2 regions of the Pseudomonas sp. IAC-BECa141 genome follow, and region 2 is predicted to be linked to the other one. Evidence: predicted binding sites of a transcription regulator. Region 2 holds the regulator's gene; the other holds the start of a gene.
The links. The regulator sigma-54, encoded in region 2, starts transcription at its own class of promoters, with help from an activator protein. The targets are predictions, from matches to a motif close to ANTGGCATNNANNTTGCTNT.

Region 1: I5961_RS07625 (flagellar basal body rod protein FlgF) is a predicted target of sigma-54. The motif match lies at 7,579-7,598, and genes of this name have one in related genera.

The regions. Positions count from the first base shown of each region.
Region 1 is NZ_CP065410.1:1,683,901-1,694,632, reverse strand. Features, by position in the region: gene I5961_RS07655 (flagellar hook-associated protein 3) at 1-703, opposite strand, end outside; gene flgK (flagellar hook-associated protein FlgK) at 717-2,762, opposite strand; gene flgJ (flagellar assembly peptidoglycan hydrolase FlgJ) at 2,784-4,076, opposite strand; gene I5961_RS07640 (flagellar basal body P-ring protein FlgI) at 4,088-5,176, opposite strand; gene flgH (flagellar basal body L-ring protein FlgH) at 5,204-5,899, opposite strand; gene flgG (flagellar basal-body rod protein FlgG) at 5,953-6,738, opposite strand; gene I5961_RS07625 (flagellar basal body rod protein FlgF) at 6,784-7,524, opposite strand; gene I5961_RS07620 (sigma-54-dependent transcriptional regulator) at 7,844-9,403, opposite strand; gene phhA (phenylalanine 4-monooxygenase) at 9,729-10,520, shown strand; gene I5961_RS07610 (4a-hydroxytetrahydrobiopterin dehydratase) at 10,631-10,732, shown strand, end outside.
Region 2 is NZ_CP065410.1:999,323-1,010,054, forward strand. Features, by position in the region: gene pmbA (metalloprotease PmbA) at 1-1,218, shown strand, start outside; gene I5961_RS04360 (FagA protein) at 1,381-1,788, shown strand; gene I5961_RS04365 (class II fumarate hydratase) at 1,769-3,145, shown strand; gene I5961_RS04370 (hypothetical protein) at 3,173-3,613, shown strand; gene I5961_RS04375 (superoxide dismutase) at 3,615-4,226, shown strand; gene I5961_RS04380 (ZIP family metal transporter) at 4,257-5,150, shown strand; gene I5961_RS04385 (HPr family phosphocarrier protein) at 5,190-5,465, opposite strand; gene rapZ (RNase adapter RapZ) at 5,481-6,338, opposite strand; gene ptsN (PTS IIA-like nitrogen regulatory protein PtsN) at 6,341-6,805, opposite strand; gene hpf (ribosome hibernation-promoting factor, HPF/YfiA family) at 6,817-7,125, opposite strand; gene I5961_RS04405 (RNA polymerase factor sigma-54) at 7,199-8,692, opposite strand; gene lptB (LPS export ABC transporter ATP-binding protein) at 8,879-9,604, opposite strand; gene lptA (lipopolysaccharide transport periplasmic protein LptA) at 9,604-10,149, opposite strand; gene lptC (LPS export ABC transporter periplasmic protein LptC) at 10,136-10,708, opposite strand; gene I5961_RS04425 (KdsC family phosphatase) at 10,717-10,732, opposite strand, start outside.

The DNA of each region.
Region 1 (10,732 bases), 680 kb from region 2:
TGATGAAATCCACGGTGTACGGCTGGCCGGCGGTGAATTTCGCGTTGTAAGTCGCAGCGGTGCCGACGATCCCGTTGGTCAGCACCACACGACCGTCATCGACCGCCGGAGCCGTCATGGTGGTCTGGGTCCGGGCGGTATTGATCGTCTGCTGGAAAGCATCCCAACCGGTGGTGTTGGTGGCCACCGACAGGCCGTCGCCAATGCCCAGGTTGATCTGGGTCTGGTCACCGTTGTAGGTGTAGGTGCCATCGGCGTTCTGCGAGTACGGCGCGGTATCGGTCTTCGAACCGGAGAACAGGTAATTGCCGTTGGCATCCTTGGAGTTCATCAGGCCCAGCACTTGTTGCTGGATCTGGCTCAGTTCGGCGGCGTAAGCCTGGCGGTCCTTGTCGGTGGCGATGCCGTTGTTGGCTGCCAGTCCGATTTCCTTGGCGCGCTGCAAGGCATCGGTGATAGCCGTCAGCGTGGATTCCTGAACGGTCAGCGCGCTCTTGGTGGTATCGATGTTGCCTTTGTACTGATCGAGCATCGCGGCCTGCTGGCCGAGCTTCAGCAAGCGACCGGCACCGATCGGATCGTCGGCGGCGGTGTTGATGCGCTGCAGGCTGCTGGCTTCGTTCGCGGTCGCGACAGCCTTGCTGTAGTTGCGCTGATATTGAGCAGCTTGCGTCGCGTAATACTGAGCGGTGGAAATGCGCATGAATTACGACTCCTTAAAGACTGTTGATCAGCGTGGCGAAGGTTTCCTGCGCAGCCTTGATGATCTGCGAAGACGCTGTGTAGTACTGCTGATACTTGACCAGGTTGCCGGTCTCTTCGTCCAGGTTGACCTGAGACAGCGAATCACGCGCGCCCTGCGCCTGATCCAGAATGGCTGTGGTGGCTTCGATGTCGGACTTGCTCTGCGCGGCCTTGGTACCGACGTTGGTCACCAGTTTGTTGTAGGCGTCGGTCAGGCTGATGCCCTTGCTGCCCGAACCGGTGTCCACGGTCTGCTTGGTCTGCAGGCCGACCAGCGCCTGGGCGTTGCGGTTGTCCGAAGACGCCGCGCCGGTCAGGCTCATGGTGAAGGTTTCGCCGGCCTTCGGGGTTGCGCCCACGGTGGTCTGCACGGTGAAGGTTTTCTGCACGTTCGGCGTGACGCTGGTGTCCATCACCGGCGCGCCGGTGGAGTCGACCATGCCGATCTTCAGGTTCAGGGTGTTGGCCTGCCCCGGCACGATGGTCCCGGTGCCGATGGTGTTGCCCTTGGCGTCGACCATGTTGTACGACTGGCTGCCGCTGGCGACCGCGCCGAACACCAGCTTGACCGGGGTCGAATATTTGAGTGCGTTCTGCAACTCGGCCTGGGAGGTCGGGTTGTAGATGTCGATGGTGTCGGTGAGCGTCGGCTGGGTGTAGGTGCCGGAGTTATTGGCACTGGCCACGCCGGTCAACGGTGCCGCCGCCGCGATTTTTTTCGGGTCGGTGAGCACGGTCTGGATGCTCGAGGCCGCGCCACGGGTCGGGGTCACCTTGAAGGTGTCGCCGGCGCTCAGGGCACCGCCATTGAGGGCCAGGGTGAAGCCGTCGATGACCGGAGGCGGCGTGGTCGTGGTGCTGAACGAACCCATGTCGGTACCGTCCGAGCGCTTGACCGTGTAGTTGGTCGCGCTGGTGAAAGTGACCTGGTAATCGTTGGTGGTCAGCTTGCCGGTGTCGCTGATGGTGACGTCAAGGTTGCCCGAACCTGCGCTGTTGCTCGCCTGGGCAATGCTGCGCTGACTGATCAGCGCGGCACTGTTGATGTTGTTGAAAATCGCTGCGCCGAAGTCACCGTTCTTGTCGATGCCCTGGGCTTGCTGACGGTTGACCTGATCGGCGATCACCAGCGCCACGCGGCCCAGCTCGTTGAGCGAAGGGTCGAGCACTTCCTTGCGATAGCTCAGCAGACCGCCGATTTCGCCACCGCTGATCACTGAAGTGATGTCGATGGTGCTCGAACCGCGGTCCATCTGGATGCCCATGCGCGACGGGTCATCCTTGCTCGGCACGGTGCTCAGGGTGTTGGTGGTGTTACCGACAACCAGCGGCTGACCGCTGCCGACGTAAACGTCGAAGCTGGTGCCGCGCTCGACGACCTGCGCGCCGACCAACTGGGAGAGCTGACGCACGGCTTCGTTGCGGGTGTCGAGCAGATCGTTCGGCTGGCCGCCGCTGGTGGAAATCTCGCCGATCTTCTGGTTGAGATTGGCAATCGAGGTGGCCAGTTTGTTGACCTGGGCCGCCATGTCGCCAAGGTTGCCGTTGATCGTGGTGTTCTGGTCGTTGAGCTGCTTGGCCAGTGCGTTGAAGCGGCTGGTCAGGGCTTGCGCGCCGGTCAGCACCGATTGACGCGAAGTGTCGTCGGTGGCCGAGGTCGATACGCCCTGCATCGAGGTAAAGAACTTTTGCAGCACGCCGGTCAGGCCGGTGTTGGTGTCGGACAGCGAGCCGTCCAGTGCTGTCGCCTGCGCGCCATAGGCGTCGGCTTCGCTGCTCAGCGAGGTGGCGGTGTGCAGCTGCGATTCGAGGTAGGAGTTGTACACCCGGCGCACGTCGGCGAGGGTCGTACCGGTACCGATGAACACGTTGCCGTACTGAATCGAGGACTTGGTGCCCTGCACGGTTTGCTGACGCGAATAACCGGCGGTGTCGACGTTGGCAATGTTGTTACCTGTCACAGCCAGAGAAGACGAACTCGCGGCCAGCCCCGACATCCCGATATTGAGCAAACTCATGATTCAAACCTTACCTTGTGTTTATAAGGGCGTTGTTGAAACGCCGGCCGCAGCGTAGTTCTGATTGACCGTCATCTGCCTGGCAATCTGCGAAATCTTCGTCGCGTAGTTCGGGTCGGTCGCATAACCGGCCTTCTGCAATTCGCGTACAAACTGTTCTGGGTTATCGGCCGCCTTGAGCACATCTTGATAGCGATTATTGCTCTGCAGCAAAGTCACCAGATCGTGGAAGCTGTCCTTGTACGAGGCGTAGGAACGGAACTCGGCCGTCTCCTTGACCATCTGCCCATTGCGGAACTCGCTGGTGATCGCTCGGGCCGAATCGCCCTTCCAGTTGCCGCTGGCCTTGATGCCGAACAGGTTGTGACTGCTGCTGCCGTCCTGGGCGCGCATGACCGACTTGCCCCAACCGGTTTCCAGCGCGGCCTGAGCCACCAGATAACGCGGATCGACGCCAATGCGTGCGGCGGCTTCCTGCGCCATCGGCAGCATGGTGTTGACGAATTGGTCAGCGTTGCTGAACGCGCGTTTGGCCGGCGCCAGCGGAATCTGCGCCATGGCGCGACCGTAAATCTGCATCTGTCCGCCGGAGGCCTTGTCCGCCTCGGCGCGGTCCAGCCAGTCGCCGTTGTACAGCGGGCCGGAACCGGTGACAGCGGCAGTCGTGGCGCGTTGCGGCAATTGAGTGGCCGCTGCCGGCGTGGCCGACGGCACCAGGCCTGCGAGCAAGCGATCCGCCAGTTTCGGCGGCAACGCCAGACGACGCTGGTTGATCATTTCCATGTCGTTGCGATGGGTCAGTTCGGTGTTCGGCGCATGCACCGAACGCGACGCCCACAACGGACGCTCGCCATTGAGTCGCGACAACGGGCCATGGGTGGCCACGGTGCCAGCGGCAATCGGCGTTTCCACCGCAGCGGCCCTGGCCAGCGCTTCCTGCTGCTTGGCAGCGGACGCGGCCGCAGCCTCGCCCGGCGCCATCGGTTTGTTCTTCGACATCTGCTTTATCAGCACGTCGGCCAGGCCAATGCCACCACCCTCGCGGGACATGGAGACCGCCAGTTGCTGGTCATACATTTCCTGGTATTGCTTGGCGGCCGGGGTGTTGAGCGGGTTGTCCTGGCCCAGCGCCTCGGTGGCCGAACGCATCGACTTGAGCATTTCACCGAGGAACAGCGATTCGAATTCCTGCGCGACCTTGCGCATGTTCGCATCGCTGTTCTTGTCGCCGACCTTCAGTTGGTTCAAGCGATTGAGGTCGGAGTACGAGCCCGAATCGCTGCTGCTGACCAGACCGCTTTTGCGCATATCCATGGTCGCGGTCCTCAGATCACGATCAGGTCGGCTTGCAACGCGCCGGCCTGCTTCAGTGCTTCGAGGATCGCCATCAGGTCACCCGGCGCTGCGCCGACCTGGTTCACCGCCCGCACGATCTCGTCGAGGGTGGTGCCCGGGCCGAACTTGAACATCGGCTTGGCTTCCTGTTCGGCATTCACCCGCGAGCGCGGCACCACGGCGGTCTGGCCGTTGGACAGCGGACCCGGCTGGCTGACGATCGGGTCTTCGGTGATGGTCACGGTCAGGCTGCCGTGGGTCACGGCGGCCGGCGATACCTTCACGTTCTGGCCGATGACGATGGTGCCGGTACGCGAGTTGATGATGACTTTCGCCACCGCCTGACCCGGATCGACTTCGAGGTTTTCCAGGATCGACAGGTAGTCGACACGCTGGCTCGGATCGAGCGGCGCGGTCACACGAATGGAACCACCGTCGATGGCCTGGGCGACACCAGGGCCGAGCATGTCGTTGATCTTGTCGACGATGCGCTTGGCGGTGGTGAAGTCGGAACGGTTGAGGTTCAGCGTCAGGCTGTTGCCCTGGTTGAACCCGCTCGGCACCGAACGCTCGACCGACGCACCGCCAGGGATGCGACCGGCCGACGGAACGTTGACGGTGATCTTCGAACCGTCACGACCTTCGGCATCGAAACCGCCGACCACCAGGTTGCCCTGGGCGATGGCGTAGACGTTGCCGTCGATACCCTTGAGCGGAGTCAGCAACAGAGTGCCGCCGCGCAGGCTCTTGGAGTTACCGATAGACGACACGGTGATGTCGACCTGTTGACCCGGTTTGGCGAACGCCGGCAGATCGGCACTGACCGACACCGCCGCGACGTTTTTCAGCTGCACGTTGCCCGATCCCGGCGGCACCTTGATACCGAACTGCGAGAGCATGTTGTTGAAGGTCTGCAGGGTGAACGGGGTCTGCGTGGTCTGGTCGCCGGTGCCGTTGAGGCCGACCACCAGACCATAGCCGATCAACTGGTTGGAACGCACGCCGGAAATGCTGGCGATATCTTTCAGCCGCTCGGCGTGGGCACCAAAGGCTGCGGACATCAACGCCGCAGCGAGCATGAGGCTCTTGAAATTCAACGTAGCCACCTAGAAAGGGAACAGCGGGCTGAGGAAGAAACGGTCGAACCAGCCTGGCTGACTCGCATCGGCGAACGAACCGGTGCCCGAGTAGGTGATGCGCGCATCGGCAACCCGGGTCGACGACACGGTGTTGTCAGTGGCGATGTCATCGGCGCGCACGAGGCCGGCGATCCGCACCAGCTCGTCGCCGGTGTTGAGGGTCATCCACTTCTCGCCACGCACGGCGATGATGCCGTTGGGCAAGACATCGGCGACGGTCACGGTGATCGAGCCGGTCAGGGTGTTGCCCTGTGCGGCCTTGCTGTCGCCCTTGGTTGCGCGGTCGCCGCTGTAGCCGACGTCCAGGCTCAGATCGTTACCGCCCAACGGGTTGTTGGTGGTGCCACTGCCGCCGAACAGCGACGTCAGGCCGATGCCGGTCTTGCTGTTCTTGGCCACCTGCGAGTTGGCGTTTTTGCTGGCCTGGGTCTTCTCGTTCAGGGTGATGGTGATGATGTCACCGACCCGGAACGCCTTGCGGTCGCTGTACAGGTTCTGCTCGAAACCGGCCTGATAGATCGAGCCGTTGTTGGCGGCCGACGGCAACGGTGTGCGCGGCAACACCGGGGCGTAGTAAGGATCATTGGGCTTGGGCGTCGGGGCGACGCAGCCCGCGAGCGAGACGACCCCACTCAATGCCACAACAGATACAAAGCGCTTCATGACCCTTACCTCACGGTGTTGCAGGCGACCTCATGGCCGCCTCATAGACTTGATTACAGATTCTGCGTTACGAACGAGAGCATCTGGTCGGCGGTGGAGATCACCTTGGAGTTCATCTCGTACGCACGCTGAGTGGTGATCATGTTGACCATCTCTTCCACAGTGCTGACGTTGGAGGTTTCCAGGGTGTTCTGCAGGGTGGTACCGAAACCGTTCAGGCCCGGAGTACCGACTTGCGGTGCACCGGAAGCGGCGGTTTCCAGGAACAGGTTGTTGCCCACCGCTTGCAGACCGGCCGGGTTGATGAAGTCGGCGGTTTGCAGGTTGCCGATCACTTGCGAAGCGGCGTTGCCGGCAACGGTGATCGACACAGTGCCGTCACGGCCCACAGTGAAGGTCTGGGCGTTGTTCGGGATGACAATCGCCGGCTCCAGGGCGAAACCACTGGCGTTGACGATCTGACCGTTGGAGTCGAGGTGGAAAGTACCGTCACGGGTATAGGAAGTGGTGCCGTCCGGCTGCAGGATCTGGAAGAAACCGCGACCGTCGATGGCCATGTCCAGCGGCTGCTCGGTGGTCTGCAGGCTGCCAGCGGTGAAGTTTTTCTGGGTGCCGACGATGCGCACACCGGTACCCACCTGCAGACCCGACGGCAGTTCGCTGTCCTGGGTCGACTGGGCGCCTGGCTGACGCTTGATCTGGTACAGCAGGTCCTGGAATTCGGCGCGGTCACGTTTGAAACCCGTGGTCGACACGTTGGCCAGGTTGTTGGAAATGGTGGTCAGGTTGGTGTCCTGGGCGGACAGACCGGTTTTGGCAACCCATAGAGCCGGTAGCATTCGATTCTCCTCGTGCGCCTGTTTTACGGCGCGACGTTCTGATAATTAGCTGATCTGCAAGACCCGAGCCATGGCCTGGTCATCGTCTTTGGCGGTGTTCATCATCTTGACGTGCAGTTCGAACTGCTTGGCCAGGGCCAGCACCGACGTCATTTCTTCCACGGCATTGACGTTGCTCGACTCCAGGAAACCCGACACCAGTTTGACGTTGGCATCGGCCGGCGCAGGCTGGCCGTCCTTGGTGTAAATCGAACCGTCCAGGCCCTTGTTCATGTTCTTGATGTCCGGGTTGACCAGCTTGATCCGGTCGACTTCGGCCATGACGCGCGGACCTTCGCCCATCGCACGGATACTGATGGTGCCGTCTTCACCGACTTCCACCTGCTGTTCCGGCGGCACGGCGATCGGCCCGCCATTGCCCATGACCGGCATGCCGTTGCCGGCACGCAACACGCCGAGGGCATCGATATTGAGGCTGCCGGTGCGCACGTAGCTTTCCCCGCCATTAGGGTTCTGCACGGCGATCCAGCCGTTGCCCGACACGGCGACGTCGAGGTCGCGTCCGGTCTGCACCAGCGAGCCCGGCGTGAAGTCGGTGGCGGGCCGTTCGCTCATGGCAAACGCACGCGCCGGAAAGCTGTCACCAAACACCGGCATCGAACGCGCCTGCTCCAGGTCGCGCTGAAAACCATTGGTGGAGATGTTCGCCAGGTTGTTGGCATGAGCCTTTTGCGCCAGTGCGTTCTGGCTGGCGCCGGTCATTGCCACATAAAGGTACTTGTCCACACTCTTTCCTCTGCATGCCGGACGTTTGCCGCCCACCGCTGTACTGCTGAGCCATAAGCAATTTGCAGACCAACTTTTTTCTGGCGGCCAAGGGCCCGGTAAACAAAGGACTTGAGGGATTTTGCGGGAAGGAGGGAAATGTATCGAAGACGAAAAACCGGCGGTGTCATGCCGCCATGTGGCAAGGCATTACCTTTTCACTGCCTATAGCGCCGCCTTCGCGAGCAAGCTCGCTCCCACAAGGTCTGCCGCCAAATGAAGCTTTACTGTAGGAGCGAGCTTGCTCGCGAAGAGGCCATAACAGACATACATCTGCAGGCTATGACTCCGCCTTGCCGACTTCGTATTCACGCAACTTGTTGGCAATGGTCGTATGGGAAACCCCAAGCCGCTTGCCCAGTTGCCGGCTGCTCGGGTGTTCGGAATACAGTCGCTCCAGCACCGCTTTCTCGAAGCGCCCGACAATCTCGTCCAGCCCGCCTTCGAGGGAGAAATCGCCAAGCGGCTGACGCACACCATAATCCGGCAGGCGAATATGCTCAGCCTTGACCGTGCCGCCGTCGCACAGCGAAACCGCCTGGAACAGCACGTTCTCCAGTTGCCGCACGTTGCCCGGCCAATGGTAGTGACTGAGCCGTTCCATCGCCGCCGGCGCCAGTTTCGGCAGCGGGCAACCGATCTGCCGGCTGGCCTGATCGAGAAAGTGCTCCACCAGCGGCGTCAAACCGTCCAGACATTCGCGCAGTGGCGGAATGTGCAGCGACAGCACGTTCAAGCGGTGATACAGATCCTGGCGAAACTCGCCCCGCGCGCACAGCTCCGACAAGTCGACCTGGGTTGCACAGATCACCCGCACATCCAGGTAAACCTCTTCATCACTTCCCACGCGACGGAAGCAGCCGTCCTGCAGGAAGCGCAGCAATTTCACCTGCAAGCGCGGGCTCATTTCGCCAACGCCATCGAGGAACAGCGTGCCGCCCGCCGTCAGTTCCAGTAGCCCGAGCTTGCCTTCGGCCCGCGCCCCTTCAAAGGCACCGGGGCCGTAGCCGAACAGCTCGGTCTCGGCCATCGACTCCGGCAGGCCCGCGCAGTTGAGCGCCATCAACGGCGACTGACCACGCGGACTCGCCAGGTGACAGGCCCGCGCCAGCAATTCCTTGCCGGTGCCGGTTTCACCTTCAATCAGCAGTGGCGCATCCAGCGGCGCCATGCGTCGTGCTTCGCGCACCACCGCCGCCATCACTTTCGAGCTCTGGAAGATGCTGTCGAAGCCACGCAACTCCTGCTTGCGCACGTTGTAGATGCGCTCGCCGACACGATCCGCCCGGTGCAAGGTCAGCACGGCACCGGCCATGGCCTCGCTGTCGTCGTGCTCCGACTGCAGCGGCGCAATGTCGGCCAGAAAGATGTCGCCCTTGACCTTGACCCGCATGCCATTGATTCGCGATTTATTGGCGCGCACCAGCTCCGGCAGGTCGAAATCTTCGGCGTAACGCGACAGTGCAATTCCCGGCACCTCGTCCACTCGCACCCCGAGCAACTGCGCCGCCGCCCGGTTGGCCGCGACGATGGAACCGCCCATGTCGATCGACAGCACCGGAAACTCGAGCGCGCCGAGCAGCGCATTCAACTCCATATGCCGCCGTTCGCTGGGCATCAGCCCTACCCGCTTGACGCCGAACACACCGGCGATGGCCTCGAACTTGGGTCGTAGCGCCTGGAACTGAATGTTGATCAGGTTCGGGCAATGCAGATAGATCGCGTTGCCGTGCTCACCGCCGACCTCGCCCCGGGCGACGTTGATCCCGTACTCCACCAGCAAGTTGAGGATGTCGCGCAGGATGCCGATGCGGTTCTGGCAGTGGACTTTGATACGCATATAAAGGCCCGACAAAGAAAGGATTGAACACAATCCCTGCGAGAGCGAGCTTGCTCCAACAGGTTTTTGCCGCGCACCTTGGTCTCTTTTTCTGCCCGGGCGCGCAAATAGTCGTCAAGATTATGTGACAGCCATCGACCTTTTCAAACCCGGCAGTCGGCACAAACACGACGCATCGCCCGAAGCGTAACGAAAATTTTACGAATTATAGAGACTTTTCCTACTCGCCCGATCTTCAACCTGCTGCAACAACGAACGTTCCGGGGTATTTCTCAGTCCATCGCAGGACATAACAAGAACGAAATTCCCCTCGCAGGAGAGCAGTATGAAGCAGACGCAATACGTGGCCCGCGAGCCCGATGCGCAAGGTTTTATCGACTACCCCGCCGAAGAACACGCGGTGTGGAACACGCTGATCACCCGCCAGATGAAAGTGATCGAGGGACGTGCGTGCCAGGAATACCTGGACGGTATCGAAAAACTCGGTCTGCCCCACGACCGCATTCCGCAACTGGGCGAGATCAACAAGGTGCTCGGCGAGACCACCGGTTGGCAGGTCGCCCGCGTCCCCGCGCTGATCCCCTTCCAGACCTTCTTCGAATTGCTCGCCAGCAAGCAGTTTCCGGTGGCCACGTTCATTCGCACCCGTGAAGAACTGGACTACCTGCAAGAGCCGGACATTTTCCACGAGATCTTTGGCCACTGCCCGTTGCTGACCAACCCGTGGTTCGCCGAATTCACCCACACCTACGGCAAACTCGGCCTTCAGGCGACCAAGGAAGAACGCGTTTATCTGGCGCGCCTGTACTGGATGACCATCGAGTTCGGCCTTGTGGACACCCCGCAAGGCAAACGCATCTACGGCGGAGGCATCCTGTCCTCGCCAAAAGAAACTGTTTATTCGCTGTCGGATGAGCCCGAGCATCAGGCTTTCGATCCGCTGGAAGCCATGCGCACCCCATACCGCATCGACATCCTGCAGCCGCTGTATTTTGTCCTGCCGAACCTCAAGCGCCTGTTCGACCTGGCCCACGAAGACATCATGGCCATGGTCAAGCAAGGCATGCAGCTGGGTCTGCACGCACCTAAGTTTCCGCCAAAACCAAAAGCCGCGTGACCCGCGACTTTTGCTTACAAGTGAGTCTGTCAGTCGTCGCCACTTTGGTTTAGCGTGGCGACATTGACCGCCAACATAAAAAAACACCTTCAGATTTCAGGAAGTCCACCATGTCCACTTTGAACCAAGCCCACTGCGAAGCCTGCCGTGCCGATGCCCCACAAGTCAGCGATGAAGAATTGCCGATCCTGATCAAGCAGATCCCTGACTGG
Region 2 (10,732 bases):
CTGTCCACGTCGGTGCGTCAACGTGAAGTCGAGACGGTCGAGTTCAACCGTGATCAGGGCTTTGGCATCACCTTGTACGTCGGTCAGCGCAAAGGCTCGGCCAGCACCTCCGCCACCGGGCCGGATGCGATTCGCGAGACCGTCGCTGCAGCGCTGGCGATTGCCAAGCACACCTCCGAAGACGAAGCCTCCGGGCTGGCCGATGCCGCGCTGATGGCCAGGGATATTCAGGATTTCGATCTGTTCCACGAATGGGACATCACCCCGGAGCAGGCCATCGAGAAAGCGCTGCTCTGCGAAGCCGCCGCGTTCGATGCCGATGCCCGCATCAAGAATGCCGATGGCACCACGTTGAGCACTCATCAGGGCTGCCGCGTGTACGGCAACAGCCATGGTTTCATCGGTGGTTATGCCTCGACCCGACACAGCCTGAGCTGTGTGATGATCGCCGAGGCCGATGGCCAGATGCAGCGCGATTACTGGTATGACGTGAACCGTCAGGGCAGTTTGCTGACGGATCCGGTGAGCATTGGCCAGCGTGCGGCACAACGGGCGGCGAGCCGTCTGGGCGCGCGTCCGGTACCGACCTGCGAAGTGCCGGTTTTGTTTTCAGCGGAACTGGCAGGTGGATTGTTCGGCAGCTTCCTGTCGGCGATTTCCGGCGGCAGTCTGTACCGCAAATCGTCGTTCCTTGAAGGCACCCTGGGGCATAAGCTGTTCCCGGAATGGCTGACCATCGACGAGCGCCCGCACCTGATGCGTGCCATGGGCAGTGCATCGTACGACGGTGACGGTCTGGCGACCTATGCCAAGCCGTTCGTCGAAAAGGGTGAGTTGGTCTCGTACATCCTCGGCACCTATTCGGGTCGCAAACTCGGCATGCCGAGTACCGCCAACGCCGGCGGCGTGCATAACCTGTTCGTCACTCATGGCGATGAAGACCAGGCGGCCTTGCTGCTGCGTATGGGGCGCGGGTTGCTGGTCACCGAGTTGATGGGCCATGGTCTGAACATGGTGACCGGTGATTACTCGCGCGGTGCGGCGGGTTTCTGGGTCGAGAACGGTGAAATCCAGTTTGCGGTGCAGGAAGTGACCATCGCCGGCAACATGCGCGACATGTTCAAGCAGATCGTCGCCGTTGGTAACGATCTGGAACTGCGGAGCAATATTCGCACCGGCTCGGTGTTGATCGAGAAGATGACTGTGGCGGGTAGCTAAACCCCAGACAGGTACACAAAAGGCGCGCCACCCGACCGGGCGGCGCGCCTTTTTTGTGTCCGCAAGTTTTTCCGGGCTCATGAGGGGAACAAAAAAGCTGCCCTTGTTTTGGTTCTTATTATCATCTAATAATAAATCTCATTATCGGATGAGCCCCGGATCATGAGTTCTGCCTTGCACGAGCAGCCGTACCTTGAAAGCTGGCGCTGGATGAGTCGCCAGATCCGTTGCGCGATGGATCCCGATGAACCTCGTCTGATCGAACACTACCTGGCCGAAGGCCGATATCTGGCCTGTTGCACAGCGACCTCACCCTGGACGGTCGCTGAAACCTCTTTCCGTCTGCTGCTCGATACGGCCACCGACATCGCGCTGCCGTGGCATTGGCGCAGCTTCTGTCTCGATCAAGCCTGGCGCCCGCTGCGTGAAATGGAACGCCTCTCAATGTGCAAATGCCGGCTCAAACGCTGGCAAAGCTACACCTGGCAGCTCGCCACCTGCGAGTTGCAACCCTCGATTCCTCTCATTGAATTAGTCCAAGGATTTAGCGATGACCAAGACACGTATTGAGCGCGACAGCATGGGCGAACTGCAGGTGCCGGTGGACGCTCTCTACGGCGCGCAGACCCAGCGTGCAGTGGATAACTTCCCGATCAGCGGCAAGCCGATGCCGACCCAGTTCATCCGTTCCCTTATTCTGGCGAAAGCGGCCGCCGCCCGCGCCAACGTCGAACTCAACCAGATCAGCGCCGCGCAAGGCAAAGCCATCAGCGATGCCGCTCAAGCACTGCTGGAAGGCGACTTCATGCAGCATTTCCCGGTGGATATCTTCCAGACCGGCTCCGGCACCAGCTCCAACATGAACGCCAACGAAGTGATCGCCACCCTGGCCAGCCGCCTGCTCGAAGAACCGGTGAACCCCAACGATCACGTCAACTGCGGGCAGAGCAGCAACGACATCATCCCGACCACCATCCACGTCAGCGCCGCGTTAGCCCTGCACGAACAATTGCTGCCGGCGCTGCTTCATCTGGTGCAAGTGATCGAGCGCAAGTCCGGGCAAGTCCATCATCACGTCAAGACTGGCCGCACCCACTTGATGGACGCGATGCCGGTGCGCATGAGTCAGGTACTCAACGGTTGGGCACAGCAGCTCAAGGCCAATATCGGTCATCTGCAGGATTTGCTGCCAAGCCTGCAATCTCTGGCCCAGGGCGGCACGGCGGTCGGCACCGGGATCAATGCGCATCCGGAGTTCGCAGCGCGTTTCAGCCGCCAGTTGAGCCTGTTGACCAACGTCCAGTTCACGCCGGGCAAGGATCTGTTCGCCCTGATCGGCTCGCAGGACACCGCCGTAGCTGTGTCGGGTCAGCTCAAGGCTACTGCCGTGTCGCTGATGAAAATCGCCAACGACCTGCGCTGGATGAATTCCGGCCCGCTCGCCGGCCTCGGTGAAATCGAGCTGGAGGGTTTGCAACCGGGGTCGTCGATCATGCCGGGCAAGGTCAATCCAGTAATTCCTGAAGCTACCGCCATGGTCGCCGCGCAAGTGATCGGCAACGATTCGGTGATCACCATCGCCGGTCAGTCGGGCAATTTCGAATTGAACGTGATGCTGCCGATCATCGCCCAGAACCTGTTGAGCAGCATCGAGTTGCTGGCCAACTCCAGCCGTCTGCTGGCCGACAAGGCCATCGCCAGCTTCAAGGTCAACGAGTCGCGGCTCAAGGAAGCGCTGTCGCACAACCCGATTCTGGTGACCGCGCTCAACCCGATCATCGGTTACCAGAAAGCCGCCGAAATCGCCAAGCAGGCCTACAAACAGGGCCGTCCGGTGATCGACGTCGCGCTGGAACACACCGACCTGTCGCGCAGCCAACTGGAAGAGTTGCTCAATCCCGAGAAACTCACCGCCGGCGGCGTGTAAGCACCGCAACCGCTTTGGAGGTTCACCATGGAGCACTGGAAACGCACGATCGAACGGGCCAATCGCTGTTTCATGCTGGGCGATCTGATCGACGCCCGCGAGGCTTATCTGCAAGCCTTGGCCCTGGCTCAAGTGTTGTTCGAACGCTGGGCCGATGCCGACGAAGCAGTGGCGGCCTGCGTCATTTCCCATCACAACCTGGCGGATCTGCATCTGCGCCTGAATCAGCCGGAGGAGAGCGCCGAGTACCTCTGCGCTATCCACCAGCGCCTGTTGCAGACCATGCAGGACGAGCGACTGCGCCCGGCGCTGCGTGAAGCGGCATTGCGCCAGAGCAGCAAGACCTACGTAGAGCTGCTCAATTTCATCAGCGAACACGGCGAATACCCGCGCACCCAGCGTTTGCTGCACCCGGATACAGGCAATGCGCGCCGCGCGCCTGCCCCACATCACCATGGAGTCCATTGAAATGGCTTTTACCCTGCCAGCCTTGCCTTACGCCTACGACGCTCTGGAACCGCACATCGATGCGCAAACCATGGAGATCCACTACACCAGACATCACCAGACCTATATCAACAATCTGAACGCTGCAGTCGAGGGCACCGAATTCGCGGAATGGCCGGTGGAAAAACTGGTCGCCAGCGTCCAGCAACTACCGGAAAAACTTCGTGCGGCGGTGATCAACCAAGGCGGCGGTCACGCCAACCACTCGCTGTTCTGGGAAGTAATGGTGCCCAACGGTGGTGGTAAACCGGATGGTGCGCTGGCCAGGGCGATCGATGAACAATTGGGCGGCCTCGACAGCTTCAAGGACGCTTTCACCAAAGCCGCGCTGACCCGTTTCGGCAGTGGCTGGGCCTGGCTCAGTGTGACGCCGGACAAGAAACTGGTGGTGGAAAGCAGCGGTAACCAGGACAGCCCGCTGATGAGCGGCAATACGCCGATTCTCGGGCTCGATGTGTGGGAGCACGCGTACTACCTGCGTTATCAAAACCGTCGGCCGGAATACATCAGCGCGTTCTACAACGTCATCAATTGGCCGGAAGTCGCTGCGCGCTATCAGGCCGCGCTGGTTTAAGTCTTCTATAAAAACAATCCAAGGCTGACTATGGGCACTGAAACACTGGCGATCGGAAGTGGGCGTATGTTTCGTTACGCAATTGGATCGCTGTTGCTGTTGGCGGGTATGACCTTGCTGGTCGCCCACGGACTGGAATGGCTGAATCTGGAGCCCAGGCTATCGCGTGCGTTGCAGGGCGGGGCGATTTGCGCCCTCGGCACCGCACTTGGAGCCGTTCCAGTGTTGGTGATCCGCAACATGCCCCAGGCACTGGGCGATACGCTGCTGGGTTTTGGCGCCGGTGTGATGCTGGCGGCGACCGCGTTTTCGCTGATCGTGCCGGGAATCGCCGCCGCCGAAAGTCTGGGACTGAGTTCGTGGGGCGCCAGCGGCCTGATCTGCTTCGGCATCATGCTCGGAGCGTTCGGTCTGTATCTGGTTGATCGCCGGGTGTCGGGCGCTTCGCCGGAAATGCTCATCGGCACTGTCGAGCATCCGGTGATTCCGCCGCGGATCTGGTTGTTTGTGTTCGCCATCATCGCCCACAACATCCCGGAAGGGATGGCCGTCGGCGTCTCGGCTGGCGGTGGAATGCCGGACGCAGACAGTCTGGCGATGGGCATTGCCTTGCAGGATGTGCCGGAAGGGCTGGTGATTGCACTGGTGTTGGCTGGCGCCGGGATGTCGCGGGTGAAGGCGTTTCTGATTGGCGCAGCGTCAGGACTGGTCGAGCCGGTGTTCGCGCTTCTGTGTGCGTGGCTGGTCAGTCTGGCCGAGTTGTTGCTGCCCTTGGGGTTGGCGTTGGCGGCGGGAGCCATGCTGCTGGTGGTGACTCACGAGGTTATCCCGGAGTCGCGACGCAATGGCCATGAGAAGCTGGCAAGTCTGGGATTGCTGATCGGCTTCTGTCTGATGATGGTGATGGACACGGCGTTGGGATGAGTCGGGAGGAGGGAGCGAACTCCCTCGCCTCAAGCGTTCTCAACCACCTTCGTCGAAGTAGTTGTTAATCAGCGTTACCAACTCGTCCATGGCTTCCTGTTCCTGATGACCTTCGGTGCTCAGGTAGATTTTGGTGCCCTTGCCTGCAGCGAGCATCATCATCGCCATGATGCTTTTGCCGTCAACCGTGGTTTCCGGGGTGCGGCCCACTCTGATCGTGCAATCGGGAAACTTACCCGCCACCCCGACGAATTTTGCCGATGCGCGGGCATGCAGGCCCAGCTTGTTGATAATTTCTATTTCCCGAGCAGGCATCGCGGTGTGAATCCTTTAGCTGAGGTCGCGGTGGCGAACCTGGACGTTCTTCAGGGTCTTCTGCAGCGCCTGGCCAAGACGTTCGGTCAGGTAAACGGAGCGGTGATGCCCGCCGGTGCAGCCGATGGCAATGGTGACATAAGCGCGGTTGCTCGCCGCAAAGCGCGGCAACCATTTGTACAGATACGAGTAAATGTCCTGGTACATCTCCTCGACCTCCGGCTGCGCCGCCAGATACTCGGCGACCGGCTGATCGAGACCGGATTGCGCGCGCAGCTCCGGTTTCCAGTACGGATTCGGCAGGCAGCGTACATCGAACACCAGATCCGCATCCACCGGCATGCCGCGTTTGAAACCGAACGACTCCACCAGAAACGCAGTGCCCGGCTCAGGCTGGTTCAGCAGGCGCAGCTTGATGGTGTCGCGCAGTTGATAGAGATTGAGGTTAGTGGTGTTGACCTTTAGATCGGCCAGATCGGCGATCGGGCCCAGCAGGGCGGTTTCGTCGTTGATGGCTTCGGCCAGCGAGCGGTTGGCATTGCTGAGCGGGTGACGACGACGGGTCTCCGAAAAACGTTTGAGCAATGTTTCGTCATCGGCATCCAGGTACAGGACATCGCACTGGATGTGCCGGCTGCGAACTTCCTCGAGCAGCTCTGGAAAACGTGACAGATGGCTCGGCAGGTTGCGGGCGTCGATCGAGACAGCCACCAGCGGCTGGAGCATTTCGGTATGCACCAGCGCGCGCTCGGCGAGATCCGGAAGCAAGCCGGCAGGCAGGTTGTCAATGCAGTAGTAGCCATTGTCCTCAAGGACATCCAGGGCAGTACTCTTACCCGAGCCGGAACGGCCACTGACAATGATCAAGCGCATGATTACGGCCTGTTCTGTTCTTCCAGTACAACCTGGTACAAGGCTTCGTTGCTTGGTGCGCTACGCAGTCTGTCGCGTACATCCTTGCGGTCGAGCATGCTGGCGATCTGGCGTAAAAGCTCCAGGTGAGCATCGGTGGCGGCTTCCGGCACCAGCAGGACGAACAGAAGGTCCACAGGCGCGCCGTCGATAGCGTCAAAATCGATAGGGGCGTCAAGGTGCATCAGCGCACTGATCGGCGCTTCGCAGCCCTTGAGGCGGCAGTGGGGAATGGCGATGCCGTTGCCAAAACCGGTGGAACCCAGTTTTTCACGGGCAATCAATGCCTCGAAGACATCTTGCATCTCCAGATCCGGGACTTCCCGGGCGATCAGGTTGGCAATTTGTTCGAGGGCTTTCTTTTTACTGCCGCCCGGCACGTTCACCAGGGAACGGCCGGGGGTCAGGATACTTTCAAGTCGGATCATGGGGGTGGGGGTTATCGACCGGTAGCGCCCTGAAGCAGGCTCTGGGTCTTTTCCTTATGCTTTTTGAGTTGTTTATCAAGCTTGTCGGTCAGCGCGTCGATCGCAGCGTACATGTCAGTATGTTCCGCGTTAGCGACGACTTCATTGCCGGGAATATGCATCGTGGCTTCGATTTTCTGCTTCAGCTTTTCGACGCACATCGTGACTTGCACGTTGGTGATCTTGTCGAAATGTCCCTCAAGCCTCTTGAGCTTTTGCTCAACGTACTCACGGAGAGGTTGGGTAACTTCCAGTTGGTGTCCACTGATGTTGACTTGCATACAGCTTCTCCTTCGTTGCCAGTGCATAAAGCGGCAGGCCGAAGAGCCTGCCACTGGAACGCTGTAACGTGGCTTACATCAACCGCTTGCGTTCGCTCGAAGGCGCGATCCCGAGGGATTCGCGGTACTTGGCGACGGTGCGGCGAGCCACCTGAATGCCTTGTGCCTCCAGTAAACCAGCGATCTTGCTGTCACTCAACGGCTTTTTCTGATTTTCCGCGGCAACCAGTTTCTTGATGATCGCGCGGATCGCCGTGGACGAGCATTCACCGCCTTCGGAGGTGCTTACATGGCTGGAGAAAAAGTATTTCAGCTCATATATGCCCCGCGGGGTATGCATGAATTTTTGCGTGGTCACTCGGGAAATTGTCGACTCGTGCATGCCCACTGCTTCAGCGATGTCATGCAGGACCAGCGGCTTCATGGCTTCGTCGCCGTACTCCAGGAAGCCGCGCTGATGCTCGACGATCTGGGTGGCAACTTTCATCAGGGTTTCGTTGCGGCTCTGCAGGCTCTTGATGAACCAGCGGGCTTCCTGCAACTGATTGCGCATGAAGGTGTTGTCGGCACTGGTGTCGGCACGACGTACGAAACCGGCGTACTGGGCGTTGACCCGCAGACGCGGCACTGATTCCTGGTTCAGCTCCACCAGCCAGCGTTCGTTGTCCTTGCGTACGATGACGTCAGGCACCACGTATTCGGCTTCGGTCGACTCGATCTGCGAGCCGGGGCGCGGGTTGAGGCTCTGCACCAGTTCGATGACCTGGCGCAGTTCGTCTTCCTTGAGCTTCATGCGGCGCATCAGTTGGCTGTAGTCGCGGCTGCCGAGCAGGTCGATGTAATCGGTAACCAGGCGCTTGGCTTCGGCCAGCCAAGGGGTCTTGGCCGACAGCTGGCGCAATTGCAATAGCAGGCATTCGCCCAGGTTGCGCGCGCCGATGCCGGCCGGTTCGAACTGCTGGATGCGGTGCAGGACGGCTTCGATCTCGTCCAGCTCGATATCGAGTTCCGGATCAAAGGCGTCGAGGATTTCTTCGAGGGTTTCGTCGAGGTAGCCCTGATTGTTGATGCAATCGATCAGGGTGACCGCGATCAGGCGATCGGTGTCGGACATCGGTGCCAGATTCAATTGCCACAGCAGGTGGCTTTGCAGGCTCTCGCCGGCGGAAGTGCGGGTGGTGAAGTCCCACTCGTCATCATCGCTGCTCGGCAGGCTGCTGGCACTGGTCTGATAGACGTCTTCCCAGGCGGTGTCGACGGGTAGATCGTTGGGGATTCGCTCGTTCCATTCGCCGTCTTCGAGGTTATCGACTGTCGGCGCGGTCTCCTGATAGGAGGGTTCCTGGATCTCGGTGTTGGGCTTCTGCTCGGCGTTGTCGGCCATGGGATCGGAGTTGTCGAAGTCGTCGCCGTCTTCCTGGCGTTCGAGCATCGGATTGGATTCCAGAGCCTCCTGGATTTCCTGCTGCAGATCCAGGGTCGACAATTGGAGCAGGCGGATGGCCTGTTGCAGCTGCGGTGTCATCGTCAGCTGCTGGCCCATTCTCAAGACTAGCGATGGTTTCATGGCAGGGGCTTAACACCTTATTCGCCGGCGCTATGCGCCATCCACTACAGGGCGCCGGGGCGCCAAACTTAAGCAAATTATATGCCTGAAACTGTCGTGTTTGCCTAGAGCGCTGTAACAATAAAAGCGTATAAAAAAGCGCTTCAACGTTACAGCACCCGAACGGCTGATCGAATGCCGTCTTGCTTACAGGCGGAACTCGTGACCCAGGTAGACTTCCTTCACCAGATCGTTGGCGAGGATGGTCGCGGAGTCGCCTTCAGCGATCAACTGGCCGTCGTTTACGATGTAGGCGGTTTCGCAGATATCCAGCGTCTCGCGGACGTTGTGGTCGGTGATCAGCACACCGATGCCCTTGGCCTTGAGGTGGTGGATGATCTGCTTGATGTCGCCGACCGAGATAGGGTCGACACCCGCGAACGGTTCGTCGAGCAGGATGAACTTCGGTGCCGTGGCCAGTGCGCGGGCGATTTCCACCCGGCGGCGCTCACCACCGGACAGGCTCATGCCAAGGTTGTCGCGGATGTGGCTGATGTGGAATTCCTGCAGCAGGCTTTCCAGCTCCTTGCGACGACCGGCCTTGTCGAGTTCCTGGCGGGTCTCGAGGATGGCCATGATGTTGTCGGCGACCGACAGTTTGCGGAAGATCGACGCTTCCTGCGGCAGATAGCCGATACCAGCCTTGGCGCGACCGTGCATCGGCTGGTGGCTGACGTCCAGATCGTCGATCAGTACGCGACCCTGATCGGCCTGGACCAGGCCGACGATCATGTAGAAACAGGTGGTCTTGCCGGCGCCGTTCGGGCCGAGCAGGCCGACGATCTGACCGCTGTCGATCGACAGGCTGACGTCGCGCACGACCTGGCGGCTTTTATAGGCCTTGGCCAGGTGCTGAGCTTTCAGAGTTGCCATTACTGGGTTTTCTCGTCGGTTTTCTTCTTCGGCTGAATCACCATGTCGATGCGCGGACGCGCTTCGGTGACCTTGCTGCCAGTGGCTCGACCGGCGCTGGCCAGTTTTTTCACCGTGTCATAGACGATTTTCTCGCCTTGAGTGGTGTTGTTGTCCTTGTCGACGACTTTGGCCTTGTCGATCAGTACAACGCGGTTCTGCTGTGCGTGGTACTGAATGGTCACGCCCCAGCCCTGAACGGGTTTGGTGTCGCCGGCAGTCTGCAACTGTTCGAAGTAGGCGAGGTTGCCCACCGAAGTCACGACGTCGATGTCGCCGTTGGGCGCACGGGTCATGGTCACGGTGTTGCCTTTGACGACCATCGAACCCTGGGTGATGATCACGTCGCCTTTATAGGTGGCAACGCCGTTCTTGTCGTCCAGCTGGGCATCGTCGGCCTGAATGCGGATTGGCTGCTCTTGATCGTTCGGCAGAGCCCAGGCGCTCACGCTTCCCAGTGCTGCGCCCAGACTGAGCAAAATAGGGAGGGTTTTAACGAGCCTCATACTGTCCTCTTACGTTCGATAGCAGGTGTATCCTGCTTTCCTTCAAATACGCTTTCATTCCTACGCCAGTCGATACACCGCCAGCGCCGTCGATTCTAACGGGTTGCTGGGTCTGCGCATATTGCTGCTGCGGGAACACCGTCATGCGAGTGGAGGTGATCAGGGTATCGCGGTTCTTTTCGTCGGTGCGCTTGACACGTACCGAGTCGATCAGTTCGACCTCGGTGCCACCGGAGTTCACTTCGCCGCGTTCACTGGTCACGTGCCATGGAAAATCGGTGCCACGGAACATGTTCAGATCGGGCTTGGTGACCAGTGTAATGTCGGTCGCCTTGACGTGCTCAGCCTTGTCGGACGTCATTTCGTACTGCACTTTGCCGTCTTCGAGGTACTGGATCGTGTGTGTATTGGTCGCATACCAGTCGATCGGGCTTTCCTCTGCCGAAACCGGCGGTTTGTCGAGGAAGCGCTCCGGGCTGATGTTCCAGTAGCCGACCGCACCGAAAATCGCTGCGATGCAACCGAACAGCAGGATGTTGCGAAACTTTTTGCTAAACATGGTTGGACTCACAGGTACGCGTTG